One region of the Desulfoluna sp. CLI2B genome, then DNA from elsewhere that is predicted to be linked to it. Evidence: riboswitches for the same ligand, from Rfam matches in the RefSeq annotation. Region 1 holds a riboswitch; each other region holds the start of a gene.
The links. A riboswitch is a leader RNA that binds a small molecule or an ion and turns the genes downstream of it on or off. The one in region 1 is predicted to bind cobalamin.
Positions count from the first base shown of each region.

Region 1 (7,259 bases):
CCACCGGGAGAAAAAGGACTACGACAAGGCAAAAACATGTTTCGGCAAAGCCCTCACCCGGGAGCCGGACTACGCTCCGGCACACAACGGCCTGGCCATGACCCTGGACCTCACCGGCAACCCAGGCGCGGCCCAGGCCCACTACCGGAAAGCCATTGAAATCAACCCGGCGCGCCCCGATGTTTACAACAACATGGGCTTCTCCCACCTGTGCGCAGGAAACCTCGACCTGGCCCAGGACTGCTTCACCCGGGCCATCGCCCTTGACGACACCTTTTTCCTGGCCCGGCACAACCTCGCCATCTGCCTGGGCGTGGCAGGACGGGAGGCCGAAGCCATGGCCCTGCTGAGCAAACTCATGAAACCTGCCGAGGCCCTGAACAACATGGGCGCCATCCACGCCCTGGCGCACGATACGGAGCAGGCAGCCGGCTTTTTCGAACAGGCCCTTGCCATGGACCCCACCCTGTCCGCCGCCCAGAAAAACATTGCAGCAACCAAAGGAGCACCCTGAACCATGATCCCCTTTTCCAAAGCGTTTGCCGTTCCCCTCTCCTTTGTGGCCATCCTGCTCGCAGGTTGCTCAGCCCCGAAGCACATCGCCCCTGAGTTCGGCGAATCCTTTACCAAGGCATTTCACGCCCAGGTCATGAACCCCGACGCACCGATCAATCGCGCCCCCGTCACCACCATGCCCGGGCCCCTGGCAAACGCCATCTACAAAAACAAGTACGAGCACCCAATGAAAGAGATCGACTCAGACTCCGACACCAAAGACAGCGACGCCGATATCATGGCCGATTGATATCTCACAAATCCCATGGTTGATTAGAGATAAAAAGCCTCCGGCAGGGCTGCCGGAGGCATATCACTCGTGAAATATCCGGGATAGGCTGAATGGTTACGAAAGATCCACCGAAACGGAGCGCCGCACTCCGGCGCGGCTTTTTAGTCCGTCGTTACCCGTGCCGCACAGGAGTGCGGCGCTCCAAGGGACAAGGGTTTTCGTAGGGTGATGCCAATACACCCATCGCCCAAACGAGCATCAAGCCCGGATATTTCATGAGAAAACAACCATCCAAATGTAAAATGTCATGATTTCTGATGGATATAATAAAAATGTCGGCTATTTTGAAAATGCAAAATGTAAATCGACGTTCGCCTATCTATTCTCACCCTTCGGGCGAGCCGAGAGCACCCATCTTCTGCGTTTTCAGAGCTTTGAGGTAAACCACTACATCTGCAGCTCTGATGCCTTGAACATGGGTGCACTCGACTCGTGAAATATCCGGGCAAGGCCGACGTTTGTTTGAAAGAACCGTGCATATGGTAAAAAAAGCAATCAAGACAAGCCCCCCCAAAAAACACGAGCAAGGCTCCATCGTCCTTGTGGTGGCTTTTTTCATGACAGCCCTGTTGATGATGCTCGCCCTTGTCATCGAATCCGGCTATCTCTTCAGCGAAAAACGAACCCTCCAGAACTGCGTGGACACCGCCGCCATGGCTGGGGCCCTTCACCTCTGTGACGGAGACCCCGAAACCCGTGCCCGCAAGGTCCTTGTCCAGAATCTGTTTCCGGGAAAAGAAGCCGTGGAGGATCCTGCCATTGATGAGGACTTCCCGCAAAATTACGAGGTGGAGATCACACGGGGATACTACGATGAGAACGACGCCTACGATGATTTTCTCGTCTACAAAGAATTTGCAGCCGAAGGAGAACCCGATTTTCCCGCCGACGAGTACGTCAACGCCGTCAAAGTGTCCCTGACTGTCAGAGAATCCCTTCTTATGGGAGAGTTGGAAAAGAAAAAAAATGTCGACGTCCACGTGGCTTCCGTGGCGTTTCGGCGGCGTTTCGGTATCCTGGCCCACGGGGAGAACCAAATATCGGACATTCGAAGCCAAGACAATTTTCGCAGAAATCAGCTTATATTCAGAAACATGGGAAGCGTTCATGCAAACGGAGATGTTGCATTCATCAGGCCGGTGGAGATAACCGGTAACACCCTCGTCACCGCAGGAAGAAAAATCGTCAACTGCCGCTCAGGGCTCCAGGGAGCACGACCAGTTCTGGATGTTCGCCCCATTGACTGGGACTATTTTAGAGCCAACGGCATCGTGTACACCGTAGATCAATGGCCTGAAATTGACGGAGATTATGATTGTAAGTCAGAAATACCTGTCGAACACGGCAATACCCTCTACCGCCATGGGCTTGATAATAAAACTGATTATGTATTCGGCCTCCATCGTGGAGACCATAATGGCCAAATATACTATTTCAGTGCTGAAAACGCTGATGATGAGGCGACTTTGTTTCTTTTCGCAACGTGTAGCGACAACGATTACGATGCCTATAATTTTACTGTTGCCTCTGAGCTTAAAATTGACTTTGACGCAAGGGGAAATGCCCTTGATTTCACCATGGGAGGAAACGGCCATGACAGCGCATACATATATTGTAGAAAAGATATCGGATCGCCTGAATGCGGCAGTTCAAGCCGCATTTTTCTTGATGGGTATAAAGGGGTTGTGTTCCGAACAGAAAAAAACTTTTCTGTTAAGTACGTTGACACAAGTTGGAATGGAGTTGCCACCCATGAAAACTTTTTGAATATCATTGCACAGGGGCAGATTCTGTTCAGAGGGCACACTTCTGGCATATTCTCATCAGAAAAGAACTATATCAACGGCACCTTCGGCCCCCCCTGCAGTGCGGCCCTTCTCATGCACGGCCGCCTTGAGCTATCCGACGATAAGGTCCATTAACCCCAGCCAATGCAAAAAACCACGGCCCGTAGGGTGCATTTATGCACCATGGTCAAGACATAGCAGCCTTCCATATGCCATCGACATAAGCACGCCTGGAGTCTCCGGGCCAACCGAGACCTCTTACTTGCCCTTATCATTCAAGTCAGTCCCTTCCCGGCATTCACCCCGACACCACCTTGGCATGGGATTCCCCCCGTTTCCGGGCAGGAAACTGCCCGGTGCATATTTTTTTGAACTCCGACGGGGTATAGCCTTCGAGCTTGCGGAACACCCTGCAAAAATAGGATTGATCGTTGAAGCCTACCTGGTAGCAGGCCTCCGACACGTTGAGGTTGTCCGCCATGAACAGTTTTTTCGCCACATGGATTCGCCGCATGTTGAGGTACTCTTTAAAGGACATTCCTGTCTTGTCCTTAAAAATCCGCGAAAAATGAAACTTGCTCATGCCGTTGGCCTTGGCGGCCTCCTCCAGGGTGATGGGATTCATGAAATTTCGGTCGATGAAATCGATGGATTTTTGGACCTCCAGGGCGGCGCACCCCGGCATGGAAGGACCGGGGCCTTCGGCGGCTTTTCCCTGGTAAAGGCTCTGGTAGGCGGTCCAGACCCTGTCCAGGGACATCTTGTAAAAATAGGTTTTCAATGCCGGAAACGTCTCCAGCATCTGATGAAAGGCCTCGCGCCTGGCCATGAGCACAACCCCGGGAATGGCACCCACGGCGCTGGCAATGGACATCCCCTTGGGTTCAAAGGACATCAGCCCGAAAAAATCCCCGCGCCGAAGGGACCCAAAGGAGAGATCCCCTCCGGTAAACCGCTTGATGCGAAGCTCAATGCTCCCGGACACCACAAAGCCAACCCAGGTCGCCACTTCATCCTGCACAACCAGTTTCTCCTTCTCGGCAAACCGATAGGACTGAAACGCCGAGACCACGCGATCAAGGGCCTCAGGAGAAAGCCTGCCGAAGGGCAGGTGCCGTTTCAACAACTCTCGTTCATTCATCGTGCTACCTGCTTCAAGAAATCCCATAAAAAAACCCCATACCGATGCATGCATCGATATGGGGAACCGTTTTCATCCTCACCACAGACTCACACTCTGCACAAGACCTTCCTCGAGGCCTTCGGAACGATCATGGATCATTCCTTTCCGTGCCGATACATCCAGGCAGGTCTTCTGACTTCCCCCCCTTTCAACGGCCTTCCCGGTTTGACCCAGTGGCACAACGCGTTGAAAGGTTTGCAGGAGTTACAGCGGCGGGACCGTTCCCGATTTTCACGGGATTCCCTCTTAGCCCGGGTCTCGGGACATCACGAGACCGGGGAACCTGAACGTCAAACAAATTTTTAGGTTGTATCAATCTATATTTATGCAGCGTAAAGAAATGACATCGGGAGCCCACCACTGATGCATGCGGGAAACATCTCATCCGCAGGGCGTGTATCGTACCAGGCAATCTATTTCATCACCTGAGTAAATGAAGTTATAATGACCCCGCCGTTGATTTGTCAAGGAGAAAAGCGGCACACGGGTCAAAGATAAATTTCGACAAACACAGGACAATATGCGCGTTACCGGCAAGTATCACCCTTTGTTTTCCAACGAAGGCAGCCGTCCCCAGGGGACGGCTCACGGCAACATCCGTTAACCACAAATGTTTACGGCGAAAGTCTCCGGCGAAAAACCCGGGATCGACGAACTCGGCCCACCGCCCTTTTTCCCTTGCGCTCCCTGTTCCACCCACTTTATATAGAACCGAAACGATTCGAAGTAACCTTTAACACGCAGGAACCGTCTTCATGCGCATTCCCTTAGTATTTGCCCTGGCCCTTATCTTTACCCTTGCCCCGTTGTCCTTTCCAGGGGCTCACCCCCATGTTTTTATCACCAGCCGGATGACCCTTTGCTTCGAGGCAAAGCAACCGGTTCGCCTGGATGTAGACTGGGCCTTTGACGACGGCTTTTCAGCGATGATTCTGGAAGACTACGACACCAACGGCGACGGGACCTTCTCCCCCAAAGAGCTGAACACGCTTAAATCCGAGGCCTTTGATTACCTCTCCGAGCAACACTACTTCACCTTCATCACCCACAGCGGAACCAAAAATCACGCCGTCACCATTGCCTCTTTCAACTGCGAGGCCCAGGACGGCATCGTGGTGTATCGCTTTTCAATCCCCATTTCCCCGCAGCCTGAAAAGGGAGAGCCTTTGCGGCTAAGTCAGTACGATCCCACCAACTACTCGGCCCTCTTTCTCTCAGAAGACGCCCCCCTCACCTTCTCCGGGGATGTGCCCCAGGGCATGGGGTTCACCTTGAGGGAGAACACGGAAGAATCATACTACTTCGGCATGCTTCACCCCATCGAAGCCGTTGTTTCCATCTCCGGTAAGGAGTAACACCCATGACACCACGCATCCGCTCTGCAGCCCCTGCCCTCTTCACATGGGTTCTTTTAAGCCCCCTTGCGGCCCACGCCTTCGGCCCCCCGGATACTGCGCCGGGCCTTGGGGCACGCCTCATGCACAAGCTCATCCTCATCCAGTTCCAGATGAGAAACGAGATGGCCGCCACCCTGAAATCCTTTGCCGCCGCCCCCGACCTCTTTGCCCTGGCACCGCTTTTGGGACTTGCCATCCTCTACGGAGCCATCCACGCAGCCGGTCCGGGCCACGGAAAGGCTGTTGCCACCGCCTACATGCTCCACGGAAACCGCAAAGCCAAAGACGGGGTCCTTTTCGGCAACATCGTCGCCTTCAGCCACGGCCTCTCCGGGATCCTCACCGTGCTGTGCATCAAATGGTTCCTTGAAATCCGCATGACCACCGGCCTCAAAGACGCCACCCGGCTCACCAGCCAGGTGAGCTTTACCCTTGTCATCCTCCTGGGGCTCTTTCTCCTGCTCTCCGGCATCTACGAAGCGGCACGGCCCAAGCTCCATCAGGAAAGTGCCCCAAAAGCCGGGGGCCTTCTGGCCGCTGTTGCCTTCGGCATGGTCCCCTGCCCAGGTGTCGTCACGGTCATGCTCCTTGCCATGGGCCTTCACCTCACCCACCTGGGCATCCTCATGGCCTTTGGTATCACCCTGGGCATGGCCGCCACCATCTCCGCCGCCGTGATCCTTGTGGTGGCAGGAAAAAACGCCGGACTGAAGACCACCTCAGCACGGCCCAGACGCCTCCCGGGAATCCTCACCGCCGTCTCCGGCACGGCGCTCACAGCCCTCGGGGCCTTGATGCTCACCGGGCTTTAACCCTGATGGGGAGCAGAGCCCATGGACTCTTATCTCTCGAAACGCCTCGCAACCTATGACAAATGGCTCAAGGCACGCAGGATCTCTCACTCATCACGGGTGATTCCCGTCTCCGAATCGGTTCAGGAAAAACAGTGGGTGCTCCCCACAGAGCAGGTAACGGAGATCGTGCGCACGGCAAGAGTCGTAGCGGTTCAGGCGTGCGAATGCAGGGTCCGATACAAACGGTGTAACAACCCCCTTGAGGTCTGCCTGCTCTTCGACGAAATGGCCGAGGCATGCATTGAAAAAGGGGAAGCCCGCCGTGTTGAGTTTTCTGAAGCCAAGGAAATCCTGAAACACGCCAACCGATGCGGCCTCGTTCACCTGGCCCTGTACAGGCCGGACCATGCGCTGTATGCCCTGTGCAGCTGCTGCCCGTGTTGCTGCCATGAGCTGCAGATCATTCGCGACTCCGGGCGAAAGGAACTCATCGCCCACTCAGACTATGTCGCTGTCACGCAGATGAACGATTGCGTTCACTGCGGGGAGTGTGTGGACCGATGCGTGTTCGGAGCCCGTATTTTTGAGAACGATCAGGTGGTATTTCATCCCGATGCCTGCACAGGCTGCGGCCTCTGCGTCACCACCTGCCCCGTCGGGGCCATCTCCCTGGTCGAGTCAACACGGCCCATGCCCCTTTCATTCCCCCGGACGGACTAAACAAAAAAACACCTCCCCGGGCCCATGCCCGAAGAGGTGTTTTTTATGCACAGGGCCGTAAACAACCGGCCCCGAGGGAGGGCATCATGTCTTGTTGTTCAACGTCAGGACGCTCTCGGCGATCTTGACCTGCTTGTCAATGCCGCTGGGGTCGCTCACGATTTTGTAGAACTTAAGGGAGACGCTTGCCGTACCCGAGATAGGCAGGTCCCCGAGCCAGATACAAAAATCCAGATCCGTGTCAAAGGTCGCCGTGGTGCTGGCGTTGAGCTCCTTGTTCTCCACGGGCCCCCGGTTGACGTTGAATCCGTCGAAATTGCTGCTCGCGATCTGGAACTCCCCGTCCATGGGGTACTCCCCGCTGAACACAACTTTGAAAACCAGGTTTTCCGGAGCCGAGAGCTGGCTGTAGGCGTAGTGGGCCTGAAAATCCGGGGCGTCACTGACCTGCGCTGCGATATCAATGGCCACATCCCCGTTTTCATCCGGGGCAACCGATGTCACGGCTGCGTAGCTTGCCGTCTGCTTACC
Region 1 is NZ_CP186557.1:3,389,451-3,396,709, forward strand. Features, by position in the region: gene ACOYW2_RS16035 (tetratricopeptide repeat protein) at 1-514, shown strand, start outside; gene ACOYW2_RS16040 (hypothetical protein) at 518-805, shown strand; gene ACOYW2_RS16045 (pilus assembly protein TadG-related protein) at 1,327-2,769, shown strand; gene ACOYW2_RS16050 (helix-turn-helix domain-containing protein) at 2,933-3,775, opposite strand; cobalamin riboswitch at 3,923-4,119, opposite strand; gene ACOYW2_RS16055 (DUF1007 family protein) at 4,573-5,172, shown strand; gene ACOYW2_RS16060 (HoxN/HupN/NixA family nickel/cobalt transporter) at 5,178-6,026, shown strand; gene ACOYW2_RS16065 (4Fe-4S binding protein) at 6,048-6,728, shown strand; gene ACOYW2_RS16070 (hypothetical protein) at 6,813-7,259, opposite strand, start outside.

Region 2 (7,259 bases), 2.9 Mb from region 1:
GCAACCAGGAAGGCGTTTCGGATCTACCCCCTGTCAAAAAAGGGCAACCCTCCGAAGATGGCATTCGTGAATGTATCCGGTACCTACCACAACACCATCCACAGCATGGATTTTCATTTCTGGGAGGAGATCGACGCGCAGATCCAGGCCGAACCCGTGCAAGGGCTTGACCCTGAAATCCGTGGGCTCCTTGCCTCCATCGGCATTGAAAAGGGTAAAGAGTTCGCACCGGACGAGCGCATGAAGAACATTCTCACCGATGCCGCCAAGATCGGTTCGGTGACGGCACGGGCCCTGACGGCCGTGCCTCGGGATCAACGCCATTACCTTTATCCGGGAGAGCGTGTCTGGACAAACCCCTTTATCAAGGGACGCTACGATTTTCTTTTGGATGGTGCCCGGTTGCTGGATTCCCGAGTGTACATGCATTTTTATGCCACGGGGATCACCCCTGCCATGGCAAAAAAGAACGTGGGCAAGGGCTCGCAGTACGCCATTGCCTATCTCGACAAGGATGGCAACGCCCTTGACGGAAGCAAGACCTACAAGATCAACCTTCCCAAAGACGTACCGGCCAAGAATTTCTGGTCCTTTACCCTCTATGACAACCAGACCCGCGCCATGCTGCAGACCGACCAGCGTTTTCCCGGCATCGACAACCTTCGAAAAGGCCTGAAGCAGAGTAAAGACGGATCATACGATATCTACTTCAGCCCGAAGCCACCCAAAGGCCAGGAGAATAACTGGATTCAGACCGTGCCGGGCAAGGGGTGGAACACGATTTTGCGTCTCTACGGCCCTCTGGAGTCGTTTTACGACAAAACCTGGAAGCCCGGAGATCCTGAGCTGGTTGAGTCGTCGAGCCTGTAACGGTCCCCTGGTGCCCCGCTGAGCCGGGTCCGATCAAAAATGAGCCGTCAAAAAAAGGGCCCCATGGGAACGATTCCCATGGGGCCCTTTGTGTTGTCTCTTTAAGCGCGGAAGCTTATGCGGCTGCAACTGTCTCGGTTTCGGTTTCAGTTGCGGCGGTGCCTCGGGCGTTAAGATCCGCTGCAGCAGTAAACAGCACGTCGGTGGAGCTGTTCAGCGCGGTTTCGGCGGAGTCCTGGATGACGCCGATGATGAAACCGGCAGCCACGACCTGCATGGAGATCTCGTTGGGAACACCGAAGAGGCTGCAGGCAAGGGGGATCAGGAGGAGCGAACCACCGGCCACACCGGAGGCACCGCAGGCGGAGACGGAGGCGATGATGCTCAACAGAAGTGCCGTTGCCATGTCGACCTGAATGTTCAGGGTGTGGACGGCAGCCAGGGTCATCACGGTGATGGTGATGGCGGCGCCGGCCATGTTGACGGTGGCACCCAGCGGAATGGAGACGGAGTAGGTGTCTTCGTTGAGGTCGAGGCGCTTGCACAGGTCCATGTTCACGGGGATGTTGGCCGCGGAGCTGCGGGTGAAGAAGGCGGTGACGCCGCTTTCACGCAGGCAGGTGAACACGAGAGGGTAGGGGTTGCGCCGGGTCATGAAGAAGACGATGGCCGGGTTGACGATGAGGGCGATGATGAGCATGGCACCCAAAAGAACCTGAAGCAGGTGGGTGTAGCCGGAAAGGGCTTCAAAACCGGTGGTGGCGATGGTCTGTGAGACCAGGCCGAAGATGCCCAGGGGGGCAAACCGGATAACCAGCTTGACGATGCTGGAGACGCCGTTGGAGACGTCGTGCAGGAAAGTCTTGGTTGCTTCACCCGTATGCTGGAAGGCGATGCCCAGGGCAATGGCCCAGGCAAGGATGCCGATGAAGTTCCCCGTAGCCAGGGCGTTGATGGGGTTGTCCACGATTTTGAAGAGAAGGGTGTTGAGAACCTCCCCGATACCGTTGGGCGGTGTGGCTGCCGTGTCTGTGGCCACCAGGGTCATGTTGGTGGGGAAGAGAAAACTCAAGGTGACGGCTACGAGTGCCGCCATAAAGGTTCCCACCAGGTAGAGACCGATGATGGAGCGCATGTTGGTGTGGGTGCCGCGCTTCTGGTTGGCAATGGAAGAGGCGACGATGACAAAAACGAGGATGGGTGCAACGGCTTTAAGCGCTTTGACGAACAAGCTGCCGAACAGGCCTGCGGAGTTTGCCGTATCCGGTGATACCTGAGCAAGGATGACACCTGCAATGATCCCGATCACAATCTGCAGTACCAGGCTTCCCGAAGCGATTTTTTTAAAAATCCCTGTCACTTGATTCATGAATTTCCCCCAAAGTTGGTTAAATATTCCTTAATTCCACTATCACCATTTCATAGGGGAAATATCGCTTATATGTCAATATTTTATTTCCATATAGGCTTATTCGTAACGAGGGCGTTATGTTTTTACGCATTCATGAATCTGAGGCCGAAATGTAGGTAGGAGGAGCTTCAACATTGTAAAATAAAGGCCAAATGGAGTTATGAAGGAACATGGGGCGGCGAGACTGGAATCCCTTTTGGGGGAGTCGTAAAATTTGGGAAGCCTACTGGTATGCCCTGAAACAGCCGGTACACCAAGGTGCTCGAATAAAGTGAAAGAACGCGTAAAAACAGTCTTGCCAACTGTTTGAAATCTTGGAGAACGTTTCTTGAGCGTTCTCTTTGAATGAATGCTTTTTTTAAGGCCTTGATGGGCAAAGCGCATCTTCACACCGCCCTCAAGGTTTTTTTCGCTACCCTTGACGTCGGAGTTTTTTCCCCTTGACGCCCTTTGCCGGTTTCGTGTAGAGGATGGACAGTACCCGGTAACAGGGTACACATTCAATTTGTCATACGGTGTCATGCAAACGGAACTACGGTGAAAATCCGTGACGGTCCCGCCGCTGTAACCGGGTGGCCCGGCGCAGGTTGGTTTCTCCTCATCATGTGAAGAGATGCCAGCGGTCACTGCCTCTCCTGAAGGGGGGCGGGAAGGCGCGTCGGGAGCTCTTACCCCGGAAGTCAGAAGACGTGCATGAGACTCACGTGACCGAGTTCGATGGCAAAGGGCTCTGAGGTATATCTATGTACCTCAGAGCCCTTTTTTTATTGCCTGAAATCGGTGCGTTTCACCGGCACGGGTTGGTGCTGGTGGGAATGATCATGAAATTCCGGCGCTGTCTGTTCGTACTCCTTGCTTTCTTTCGACAGACGGATTTCATGGCGGCATCGGGTGATCTCCCGGGTGGAACCGGGGCGCCGTTGGAGTCGGTGGCCGAACGAATCATGGTGGCGGTACTTTATTTTATGAGCCCGCCGATATGCTTGTAAGGAGAAGAGATACAATGGCTGTAGACAAGACCCAGATTGAATTGGCCCGGGAGGGCGTGGTTTCCCCCCAGATGCAGCAGGTTGCCGAAAAAGAGGGGCATGCCCCCGAGGTCATCCGTGACCTGGTGGCCAAAGGGGAGATCGTTATCCCCAACAACCCCAAGCACAAAGGCCCTGCCGTGGGCATCGGTACCGGCCTCCGTACCAAAGTAAACGCTTCCATCGGGACCAGCTCCGATATCTGCGACATCAAGAGCGAAATTGAAAAAGCCCTGGCCGCAGAGGAAGAGGGCGCCGATACCCTCATGGAACTCTCCGCCGGGGGGGACCTGGACCTTGTCCGCCGCGAGGTGCTGGCAGCCACCAACCTTCCCCTGGGCAACGTGCCCCTTTATCAGGCCTTCAAGGAGACCGGGCGCAAGTATCAGGATCCCTCCAAGCTCGACCCCGAATACCTTTTCGATCTCATTGAGCAGCAGCTCGACGACGGCCTCTCCTTCATGGCCATCCACTGCGGCATCAACCAGTACACCATTGAGCGCCTCCGCGCCCAGGGCTTCCGGTACGGCGGTCTTGCCTCCAAGGGCGGCACCTTCATGGTGGCCTGGATGGACGCCACCAAGCGTGAAAACCCCCTTTACGAGCAGTTCGACCGCGTCTGTGCCCTCATGAAAAAATACGACGCCGTGCTTTCCCTTGGCAACGGAATCCGTGCAGGTGCCATCCACGACAGCCACGACCGCGCCCAGATGGCCGAGATGATCATCAACTGCGAGCTGGCCGAGCTGGGTCGCGAGATGGGCTGCCAGATGATGGTGGAAGGCCCCGGCCATGTGCCCCTGGATGAGATCGAGGGCAACATCATGCTTGAAAAGCGCATGAGCGGCAACGCCCCCTACTACGTCCTCGGCCCCATCCCCTGCGATACCGGCGCCGGGTACGATCACATCACGGCGGCCATCGGCGCGGCCAGCTCCGCCCGTTTCGGCGCAGACCCTGACCTACATCACCCCCGCCAGGATCCGCCCTGCCCACGGTTCAGGATGTGCGTGAGGGTGTGCGCGCCACCCGCCTTGCCACCCGTATCGGAGATATCGCCAAGTACCCCAACCGCCGCGAAACCGAGAAGCTGGCTGCCATGGCCCGTCGCGAGATGCGCTGGGACGATCTGGAAAAACACCTCCTTTTCCCGGAGGTGGCCAAGTCCATCCGTGCAGAGCGCACCCCCGAGCAGGAAGACACCTGCACCATGTGCGGCGACTTCTGCGCCATGAAAAAGGGGATGGAGGTTTTCCAGCCCGACATCAAAGGCGACAAGATCTACAAGGGGTAACCCAGGTTCGCGAATGCTCCAACCCTCGTACCTCGGGTTGTCGCATTCGCTGACGGGCTGTGCCCGTGATCAACGGTACGGGTTATTGACGTGTAGCCATTCAGCTTAAAATGCCTCCGGTGGTCCTGCCGGAGGCAAGTTGAATCGCTACAAAGACGATTTGTTACGAACGACCATTTTGGTCCCCATGGTGCCATGTCTCCAACCACTGGCATCATGGGGGCGCATGTTTTGACTGGATTGATTGAGGAGGGGTTCTGAATGACATTGCTCGAAAAGACCATCGGTTCCATTGTGGGGATCGATCGCGGGATTGAGACGCTTGCCCTTGCCCGCCTGGCCGACCAGGCGCGGCCCCAGGGGAGTCTTGGGGTGCTGGAACCCCTGTCCGCCCGCCTTGCAGCCATTGCCGGTAAAATCGATGTGAAGCTCGAAAAGAAGGTGGTGGTGACCTGTGCCGGAGACCACGGCGTGGTGGAGGAGGGTGTGAGCCTGTTTCCCCAGGAGGTCACCGAGCAGATGGTCCACAACTTCGTGATCAAGGGCGCCTCTATCAACGTGCTGGCCAAGCACGCCGGGGCCGAGTCCCTGGCGGCCGACATCGGCGTCAAGGCCGATTTTGATCCGTCTCTTCCCATCATCCATAAAAAGGTGGCCAGGGGCACCGAGAACTTTACCAAAGGGCCGGCCATGACCCGCGAGCAGGCTGTGGCAGCCATTGAGGCCGGCATTGAGATTGTGAACGAACTCGTGGCCGAAGGCGGGCTGGACATGCTCGGCACCGGGGACATGGGGATTGGCAACACCACCCCCTCCACGGCCATTATCGCCGTGCTCTCCGGGGAAAAGGTGGAAGACCTTACCGGGCGTGGCACGGGCATCAACGATGAGGCCCTTCAGCGCAAAATCGACGTGATCAAAAAAGGGATCGAGGTGAACAAGCCCGACCCCAAGGATCCCGTGGACGTGCTGGCCAAGGTGGGCGGCTACGAGATCGGCGCCCTGGCAGGGCTCGTTCTGGGGGCTGCGGCCCACGGCGTCCCGGTGGTGTGCGACGGGTTCATCTCCACGGCAGGGGCCCTGATTGCAGGGGATCTGGCCCCTACGGCCAAGGAGTACCTCTTTGCCAGCCATCGTTCCGTGGAGGTGGGGCACACCTTCATGCATGATCACCTGGGCGTGGATCCCCTTCTGGACCTGGGCTTTCGCCTGGGCGAGGGCACAGGGGCGGCCCTGACCATGGAGCTCCTGGACGCCTCCACCCGCATCCTGGCCGATGTCCTCACCTTCGACGAGGTGGCCATCAAGGATCCCCACACCAGAGGGTAATGTTATTTTTGTAACCGGTTGTGATACGATGCCCCTGCATGACGCCATGCAGGGGTATTTTTGTATGTGATTTTTGGAAAATGGATGGGTGAGATGACACCGTACTTGAAGTTCAAAAACGTGCTCACGGGGTATCGCCATTATCGGTTGCTTGAGGCAGCCTTTGACGCCGGGATGTTCGAGATCGTGGGCGCTGAACCTGTGACGGCCGAGGAACTCTGCCGCAAGGTGGGGTGGGACCCATCCTTCGGGGCCCGTGCCCTTGCGGCCTTGTGTGTATTGGGGCTTCTGGAAGAGACCCCGCGGGGGATCAGGGTTTCCGAGGAAGGGGCGCTTTTCTTCGGGGCAGATGCGCCCCATCCCATGGCCGGTACCCTGGCCTTTGAAAAACGGCTCTACGACTCCTGGGCTCTCCTGGGAAAGACCCTGGAGCAAGGCGAACGTGTCTACGCCGCATCGGAGAAGAGCGAGGCAGAGTACAAAAAAGACCTGGCCCAGTACATCGAGGCCATGGATGAGGCAGCCCGCATTCGGGCGGCTGAACTCTGGCAGGTGGTGAGGCCGGACAACGAGCAGGGCCTCTTTGTGGAGCTGGGGTTTGGCTCCGGGGCTTACAGTCTTGCCTTTTTGGAACGGCATCCCGGCTGGAGAGGCTCCCTTGCCGACCTGGATGATGTGGTGGGGATTTTTGGCGAGACCAAGGCGAGTCATTCAGCCTTTGACCGAGTGACCCTTTCCTGCGTGAACCTGCTGGATGAGAGCTGGGACCTTTCCGCCTGTGAAGGGGCCGATCTTCTTCTGCTCTCCAACCTGGTGCACTGCCAGGGGGACGAGGAGACCCTGGGGATCGTGCGGCGTGCTGCCGGGCTCCTGGCCCAGGGCGGCACCCTGGTGGTTCATGACTTTTACCGGGACCGGGGCGAGGCAGGAGGCATGTACGACCTTCACATGATGCTGAACACCTACAACGGGAAAGTGTACACCACCGGTGAGATGCGGGCCATGGTCGAGGCGGCCGGGCTTGTTTTTGCCGGGGACCTTGCCCTGCCGTCGGGCTCCTGCGCTGTTCTGGCACGAAAATGTGAGCCCTGAAACCCTTTACAACCCGTCATCCTCTGGCTATGATTCGGGCATTCTTACGTCACACGTGCAGGCTTTGGGAAGCCCCGGGGCCGTGCGTCGGCAATGGTCCTTGGACCGGCGGGGTGCAAGGGCGCCCCGGGCGGTGAAAGAGTGGGATTATGAAGTGGAACAGAGACGTGTTTCTCCATAATCTGGAGGAACTGGTTGCGCGGGAGTGGGGCGGGCGCCTGGGTGAGTTGGATCG
Region 2 is NZ_CP186557.1:458,574-465,832, forward strand. Features, by position in the region: gene ACOYW2_RS02240 (DUF1254 domain-containing protein) at 1-870, shown strand, start outside; gene sstT (serine/threonine transporter SstT) at 986-2,239, opposite strand; cobalamin riboswitch at 2,767-2,992, shown strand; partial or broken gene ACOYW2_RS02250 (phosphomethylpyrimidine synthase ThiC) at 3,342-4,205, shown strand; gene ACOYW2_RS02255 (phosphomethylpyrimidine synthase ThiC) at 4,328-4,603, shown strand; gene cobT (nicotinate-nucleotide--dimethylbenzimidazole phosphoribosyltransferase) at 4,865-5,932, shown strand; gene ACOYW2_RS02265 (methyltransferase) at 6,026-7,024, shown strand; gene ACOYW2_RS02270 (S24 family peptidase) at 7,174-7,259, shown strand, end outside.
Region 2: linked by a shared signal. The riboswitch ahead of ACOYW2_RS02250 (phosphomethylpyrimidine synthase ThiC) and the one ahead of ACOYW2_RS16050 (helix-turn-helix domain-containing protein) in region 1 are both predicted to bind cobalamin.

Region 3 (7,259 bases), 1.1 Mb from region 1:
GAATGCTGCCGCGACAGGTCTGGGGGTGTTCCCGCGAAATTCTGGGCGAGGAGGCGCCTGGACCACCAGGGGATGTGCAGGGGCCCTCTGCTGCTGGGCCACATGGACGAGTTCGTGGGCGAGCAGGTGGCGGCCCGAAGGTGACTCGGGGGCGTATCGCTGCCTTGCAAAGACAATATCATTGCCAAAAGTATATGCCTCGGCATTGAGGCGATCCGCAGACATGGCGGCCTTGTGGTCGGTGTGGACCCGGACACGGGATAAATCCCGGCCCAGGGAGGATTCGAAACGCGCCCTGGTTTTTCCGGGCAGGGGTTTTCCGCCGCCGTGGGGAATGGGGGTGACCGCTTCGGTGCCTTTCCCCCGAAAAAGCCAGGGGGTGCCAGGGGCAGGCCGCCCGGTGATGGCCACGGAAGGCTCTGTGCTGCCCTCGCAGGCCTTGCACGCCACCTCGTCTGCGATGCGGTGGGCTTCCCCTTCACACGCGTCGCCGGGGGCACTCACCCTCAGCCCGGCCTGTACGGAAGCATGGGTGCCCTGCCGCGCCAGTCTCTCCACAGAGAATTCCACCACGCACGGGCCCGCTGCAAGGCGATGTTCGGACCGCCGTACAGGGGGGGCCCGGCATGTGGTCGATGTGGCACCCCGGCAACCGTAACCGTTGCCGTACGCTCCTCCGCTGCCCTGGATTTTCCCGCCGACACACGCATGGCACGTCTCCCTTCACCCGAAAGGTACAAGCCTGTTTGTCAGAATTGTCTCAGCCCGCCCTTGGCGTTGAGAGTACCTCAACGCCACCGTCAGCAAGTATTCCCATGGAATCTGTATATTTTTCAGTGTGAAGCAAGTCCCAATTGAAAAACGGCACAGAATGCGTGCCCTTACCCCTTGTTCGTTGCAGTCACCACAAACAAGGCGCTTTGCCTTCCCACATCAGGATGGATGTTCCGAAGCATGTCGCACTCGGAAATGGAAAACCCTTTCAACTCTTCGGCCAGTTCTTCCCGCGAATAAAAATGAAAGAGTTTACCGGTGCCGTCGTCAAAGGTATGTGGCTCGATTTCCGTCCATTCGTGCCTCGGGTAGGATTCGTCCTCCACGTCCAGCACGCTGGCGAAGAGTACCCCGCCCTGTTTCAACACCCTCTTTGCCTTGACGAGTAAGTCTACCCGTTCTTTTAACGTTAAGCAATGAAGGACATTGAGCATCACCACCACGTCAAAGGAGCCGTCGGGCACGTCCTCGGGAATGGAATCGTGCCTCATGAATCGGCATCGTCCGTTCGTCCGCGCGTTGCCCAGGGCCACGGCTTTTTCTACGGCCCGTAGCGAGATATCAACCCCTGTCACCCGAAGCCCCTCTTCGGCCATGAGGTAGGCATAGTTGCCGTCTCCGCATCCGAAATCCAGCACCGATGTCGCCGGAAAGTCACCCAGAAACTGCTGGAGCATGTGCCAGAGCGGCTCGTAGACAGGGGACGGTTCGGTGCCTTTGTAATCGGTATCCCAGGGGCTGAGGGCTGTTGTTTCCATGATTCTTCCTTACTGTCTTTGCAGGGTAATAGGTCTGGGCGCTCATGGGGCGAGGGGCTTTTCATCATGGGAAAACCACACGGTCACGTGGGGGTACATCCGATGAAACCCGCGAATCGCATTTGCCGATTCCCGAACGGCCTGCTGCCCTTCTTTCCCGCCATCGGAGTTCATGAACACCCCCTGGGTCATGCCCCAGGCCGAGAGTTCCGCATCCCCCACGACAAGGATGGGGAACGGTTCCGCATTGATCAGGTAGGCAAGATGGTCCGTTGTGTGGCCCGGTGTGGACAGCGCCCAGAAGGAGCCGTCCCCGAACAGGTCCACCGCATGATCAAACGGAGGAATCGCCGGAGCTGAATCGGTATCAATAAGAGAGATATCCCCCTTTCCTTTCAGGTGGCTCCCCGTCATCAGGCGGTAGTGCGCCGAATTCTCCTTCTTTCCATAGCATATATTGCACCAGGGAGACAGGGCCGGTATCCCGGCGGTATGGTCCGGGTGCATGTGAGTCAAAAAGAGGTGGGTAGGATGGATGTTGTTTTTTCGAAGCCGGGACTCTAAGTCCTCATCTTTTTGCTGGGTGTAGCGTGCCCTGTTGCCCTCGAGAAAATCGATGACAAAGGGCGACAAATTCCCAAAGGGGGGATTTTCGTAAAACGACCTGTCAAACCCGCTGTCGATGAGGATATCGCCCTTCTCCGGGTGATGAAAGTAAAACACCATCACCGCGTGGGAGACGGTCTTCGATGTGTCCACACCCGCCGGGATACTCTCCGCCTGGGTGTAAGGTGCCAGGGGGGAGGTAATCGTCCCTGTGTTCAATGCCCTGAATGCCATGGGCCTTGATGCCTGAAAAACCTCATCCCAGCTGTGATACCTTTTCCCGGATATTGCCTTGCCTGCGTCCATTGCTTCCTCCTGTGTGCCGTTTGGTTGCGTCTTGGTTTCCGGCCCTTCGCCTTGCAAAGGGGCTGTGCCGGTCTTATTTGGAAATCAAGTTCCGTGCCGAACATCACATCACCCCCGTTTTGAGGAAGTTACGTCCGGCAGCCGCACACAAAGGATCGCATGCGGTGTCACACGGGGTCATATGTGGTCCTATGTCTGCAACGTGACGTATATGGCACCCAAAAAGCATGCTTTGGAAACTCAGGCATAGGAGACAACGTCGTAGTCAATCTGCTGCTCGTCAAACCACCGCTTGATGGCCGTAAACCCCCGGAAGCCACTTTTTAAAATCTCCAGAATGTTGCCGGGGCAGATGGTCTTGTCCGCATAGAGCCAGTACTCGTAGTCCCAGTCCCCCAACGCCCCGGTTGCCGAAGGGCCTGTGTCGCAGCCCTGTACCACCAGCTTGTCTCCCTTGAAAAAAGCCTCGATGGTTGTGCTCTCGCCTTTTTCACCCACGTACCTGTAAACCGTCACCTTCTCATCCATAATCGATTCCTTAATTTCTTTTGCCTTATGTTTCGATGTCCCAGCCCGGGGGCACCCGGCCTGAAACCATGCCGAACACCCACGCGCAAGAGTATCTACCGTTCCCCCGCTATTTCCCTATGAAACGGATCACGCCGTAAGAGACGCGGGGTGAAAGGCCCCATGGCTATTCATACCTTTAAAGTCAAAAGTTACGTCACAAGGTACCGAGGGCACAGGAAACCCGACATTAATTTCTTACCGAGAAGGTGCAACTTGTTGTTGACAAAAGCGGAAAATGAGTGATAGCAAACCTCATTCTCACAGATGTCCTTAATCGGACTTAATAGGGAAGACGGTGTAAATCCGTCACGGTCCCGCCGCTGTAATCGGGGACGAAAAACGCAGGCACGACACCCCTGGTGCGTGTTCATGTCACTGGCTTTGCCGGGAAGGCGCGTTGAGTAGATCGATCCGGAAGTCAGAAGACCTGTCTGTGATGTGACATACCCATGTTTCTTGCGAGCGACGAAAAACGTGGGAGAGCCCCCTCTGGCGGGGCGACCCGGGGATCAAGTTTGAACGGGTGCAGTCCCTGGCTTTTGTATGGAAGCTGGGGATTTTTTGTATCCGGACCTGCCCATGAGCCACCGGGACCCTTGCCTGCCACCCGGCATGCACGTGCCGCGGCCATGGATGCCCTTGCCCGGGTATCGTTAAAAAAAAATCCCTGTTGAAGCAATGGAAGCAATTCCACTTGAGATGCAGCAGGTGAGACAGTGAATTACGCAATACGAAGATGTGCAGTCCTGGCCCTGGCCCTTTGCGCCCTGGGCGGTTCAACCGCCTCGGCAGAAACCACGGAAACGCCCTCCATGGAAGGAATCGTCGTCACGGCCACGCGGGTGGCCGAGGACCGGATGGAGGTACCCGTCACCGTTTCTGTGGTCACCCGTGAACAGATCGACCGCATGGGGGCCACCACCCTCGAACAGGCCCTCAAAACCGTTCCCGGCCTCCAGATGGGGATCCAGGGCAACGCCTACCCCCACATCGAAGTCCGGGGCTCCCGGGACACCAAGGACCTGGCCGTTCTCATCAACGGCATCCCCTTCCGCCAGGTCAACGGTTCCGCCGACCTGACCATGATTCCTTTGAACATTGTGGAACGCATCGAGTTTGCCAAAGGCCCCTCCTCCTCCATCTGGGGCCGTGGCGCCGTGGCCGGAACCTTGAACATCATCACCGTCCCGCAGGATACCTCCAAAGCCTCCACCACCCTGGTGGCCCGGGGCGGAAGCTTTGACACCTACGGGGCAGACACCCGGGTGCTCAGCCCCACCGACAAAGGGTATGTGATGGTCAGCGGAGGCGGCACCACCAGCAACGGCTACCAGGACGGTGTCGGAAGAGATGCACAGAACGCCATGGTCACAAGCCATCATGAGTTCTCGGACACCTTTGCCGTGGACGTCCAAGCCCTCTTGTCCAATGTCAACGCGGACAGGGGCTCCACCATCCCCATTGTGGACGGCAAACCCATGGACGGAGTCACCCGGGAAGAGAACCACGCCATCGACGGCGCGTGCTACGACGGAAGGTATCAGTCCGTCACCATCTCCCCCACCCTCTCCCTCTCCGAGAACGTGAAGATCACCAACGACTTGACCTTCACCCAATTCGACAGCTACGCCACCGGGGGCACCACGGTGACGGCAAGCCAGAGCAACAAGGGCTGGTGGGTCAGCGATTCCGAGCAGAGGGCCTTTCACAACGACCTGCGCATGACCCTGGACCACACCGGAGAGACCGTGGACAACACCTTCCTTGTGGGCACCTATGTGGAGATCGCCTCCCAGGACAAGGACGCCCCCGGCTACTCCTGGAGCAGCATGCCCAAATACGGCCCCCCAAACTGGGACACCCCCTTGACCAATGTGGGCAACCCGGCCACAGGCAACCCCACCGGCACCACGGTCAAAAGCGAGTTTGAGCAGACCGTTTACAGCGCCTACGCCCAGGACACCCTTGCCATTGGCGATGTCTCCCTCATGGCGGGTATCCGCTACGACCACTTCCACGAAGAACTCACCACCTCCAATAAAGACGTGGAAGCCGACCAGAGCGACTCGGCCTTCAGCCCCCGTGTGGGCGCCACCTGGAACGCCTTCCGGGTGGGCTCGGTTCAGACGGCCTTCTTTGCCACCTATGCCGAGGGCTTTCGCACCCAGTTTCCCAAGCTCAGCACCAAAAACAACAAAACCCTTCCCCAGATCCTGGACCCGGAAGAGACCAAAAGCTACGAAGCAGGGGTCAAGTTCTCCTCGGGCAACACACTCTTTGCCCAGGTGAGCTGCTTCCGCACCGAAAAAAAAGGACCCCGCTCCTTCCGCACCTCCACCGATGATTTTCTCTTTACCAACACCCGCACCGAGGTGGACGGCGTGGAAGCGGAGATCTCCTGCCGCATCACCGACGCTGTCAGCGCCTGGGGCCACTACGCCTACCACGACGCCCGCTACGAAGAGTTCACCGATACCTCGGGCAACTCCTTTGAAGGCAACCGGGTGCGCATGTCCCCCGAGCACATGGCAGGCATCGGCGCCAACCTGGCCACGGATTTTTTCAACTGGAACGTCTCGGCCAACTACGTGGGCGAACGCAACCTGCGGGACAACACCACCGGCAACCTCCACACCCTGGATGACTACATCACGGTAAACACCGCCGTCACCGTGCCTGTGAAGAACCTCTCCTTCCAGGTGGCCGTCCACAACCTCTTCGACGAGTACTACATCGCCGACGATTTCTCGTCCAAAGACGCCGGCTACCCCGGAGAGCCCCGGAGCGTCACCGTCAGCCTGAGGGCTGATTTTTAAAGCGAGGTGAGCCACAAACTTCGTAGCAACTGGATACGCTCTTTCATTCCCAGGCTCCGCCTGGGAATGATGCACGGTGGCTCTGCCGCAACGGTTGAAATCGCTTCACACTGGCAAGGCAAAGGTAGGGTGCGCTTGCGCACCACCGAAGAATCACAACGGTCATGCCCCCTGTTAAGATAACCGCTAAACAGTATAGACGCGGTAAAAGACGTTGGTTTTTCGAACAGATGGTGCGCAAGCACACCCTACAGGATGTCACAAAACGAACTGTAAACGTGACTCTGCCAATCTGTGGTCGATTGGGCTGAATCGTTGCAACGTTTTCCACGGAGCACTGGCAAAGCAAAGGTAGGGTGCGCTTGCGCACCACCGAAGAATTACAACGGTCATGCCCCCTATTAAGATGCCCGCCAAACTGTATAGACGCGGCAAAAGATTTGGTTTTTCGAACAGATGGTGCGCAAGCACACCCTACAAGATCTCACAAAGCGAACTGTAAAAGTGACTCTGCCAATCTGTGGTCGATTGGGCTGAATCGTTGCAACGTTTTCCACGGATCACCGTGACCTGACCAATTCCAAGGAGCCGGGCCATGCCCATTAAAAAAGTACTCATGCTGCTGTGCCTGCTGGCCCTTTTGGCAGGATGCCGCCCGGCCCCGGACGGAACCGTCACCCTGGTCTGGGCCACCAACAGCCACCCATCCCGGGTTGACGCGGCCCGATGGTTTGAAAAGCAGCACCCGGGGGTCCGCGTGGAGATCATGCCCATGGGCGATGCCAGGCAGTTTTTCCTAAAATGCCTCTACGGAGATGCCCCGGATGTCATCACCTTTTTCTCCGCCGACACCTTCCAGGCCTTTGCGGAAAACGGGCTTTTGCTTCCCCTGTCCGGGCCATCCCGACGTGCCTGGCCCTACTACGACGCCCTTCAGGATTACTGCTTCAAAGGCCACACCGACGAGCTCATGGCCCTTCCCCAGGTGGCCTACCCCTATGTGCTCTATTTCAACCCCGACCTTGTGCCCAAGGACAAAGCCATGGCTGTGCGGACCTGGGGGGACCTCCTGGCCCTGATCCGAACCCTGTCCCCGGCGGTGACGGACACGGGAAAACCCGTGTTCAGCCTGGACATCCAAAACGAGTCCGTCTGGTTCACCACCTGGTACTGGCAGCGGGGCGGGCGGTTCTTTTCCGAGGAAGGGACCTCGGTGCTGGACCGGGACATCGCCCGGGAGACCCTGGCCGCCATGGCGAACTGGCGACGCCTTCCCGGGGTCATTCCAAAGCCGTCGGACCGCCTCAACCTGCCCTCTTCCGGTGCAAGCCAGGGGGTGCTGGGAAGCCTTTTCCTCCAGGGGCGCGCCCTGTTCTACTGGTCCGGGAGTTGGAAAATAGGCGATTTTGAAGCCCAGGACCGGGTGCCC
Region 3 is NZ_CP186557.1:4,476,893-4,484,151, forward strand. Features, by position in the region: gene ACOYW2_RS20865 (eCIS core domain-containing protein) at 1-558, opposite strand, end outside; gene ACOYW2_RS20870 (class I SAM-dependent methyltransferase) at 882-1,532, opposite strand; gene ACOYW2_RS20875 (MBL fold metallo-hydrolase) at 1,575-2,444, opposite strand; gene ACOYW2_RS20880 (hypothetical protein) at 2,685-2,972, opposite strand; cobalamin riboswitch at 3,260-3,463, shown strand; gene ACOYW2_RS20885 (TonB-dependent receptor) at 3,731-5,830, shown strand; gene ACOYW2_RS20890 (ABC transporter substrate-binding protein) at 6,426-7,259, shown strand, end outside.
Region 3: linked by a shared signal. The riboswitch ahead of ACOYW2_RS20885 (TonB-dependent receptor) and the one ahead of ACOYW2_RS16050 (helix-turn-helix domain-containing protein) in region 1 are both predicted to bind cobalamin.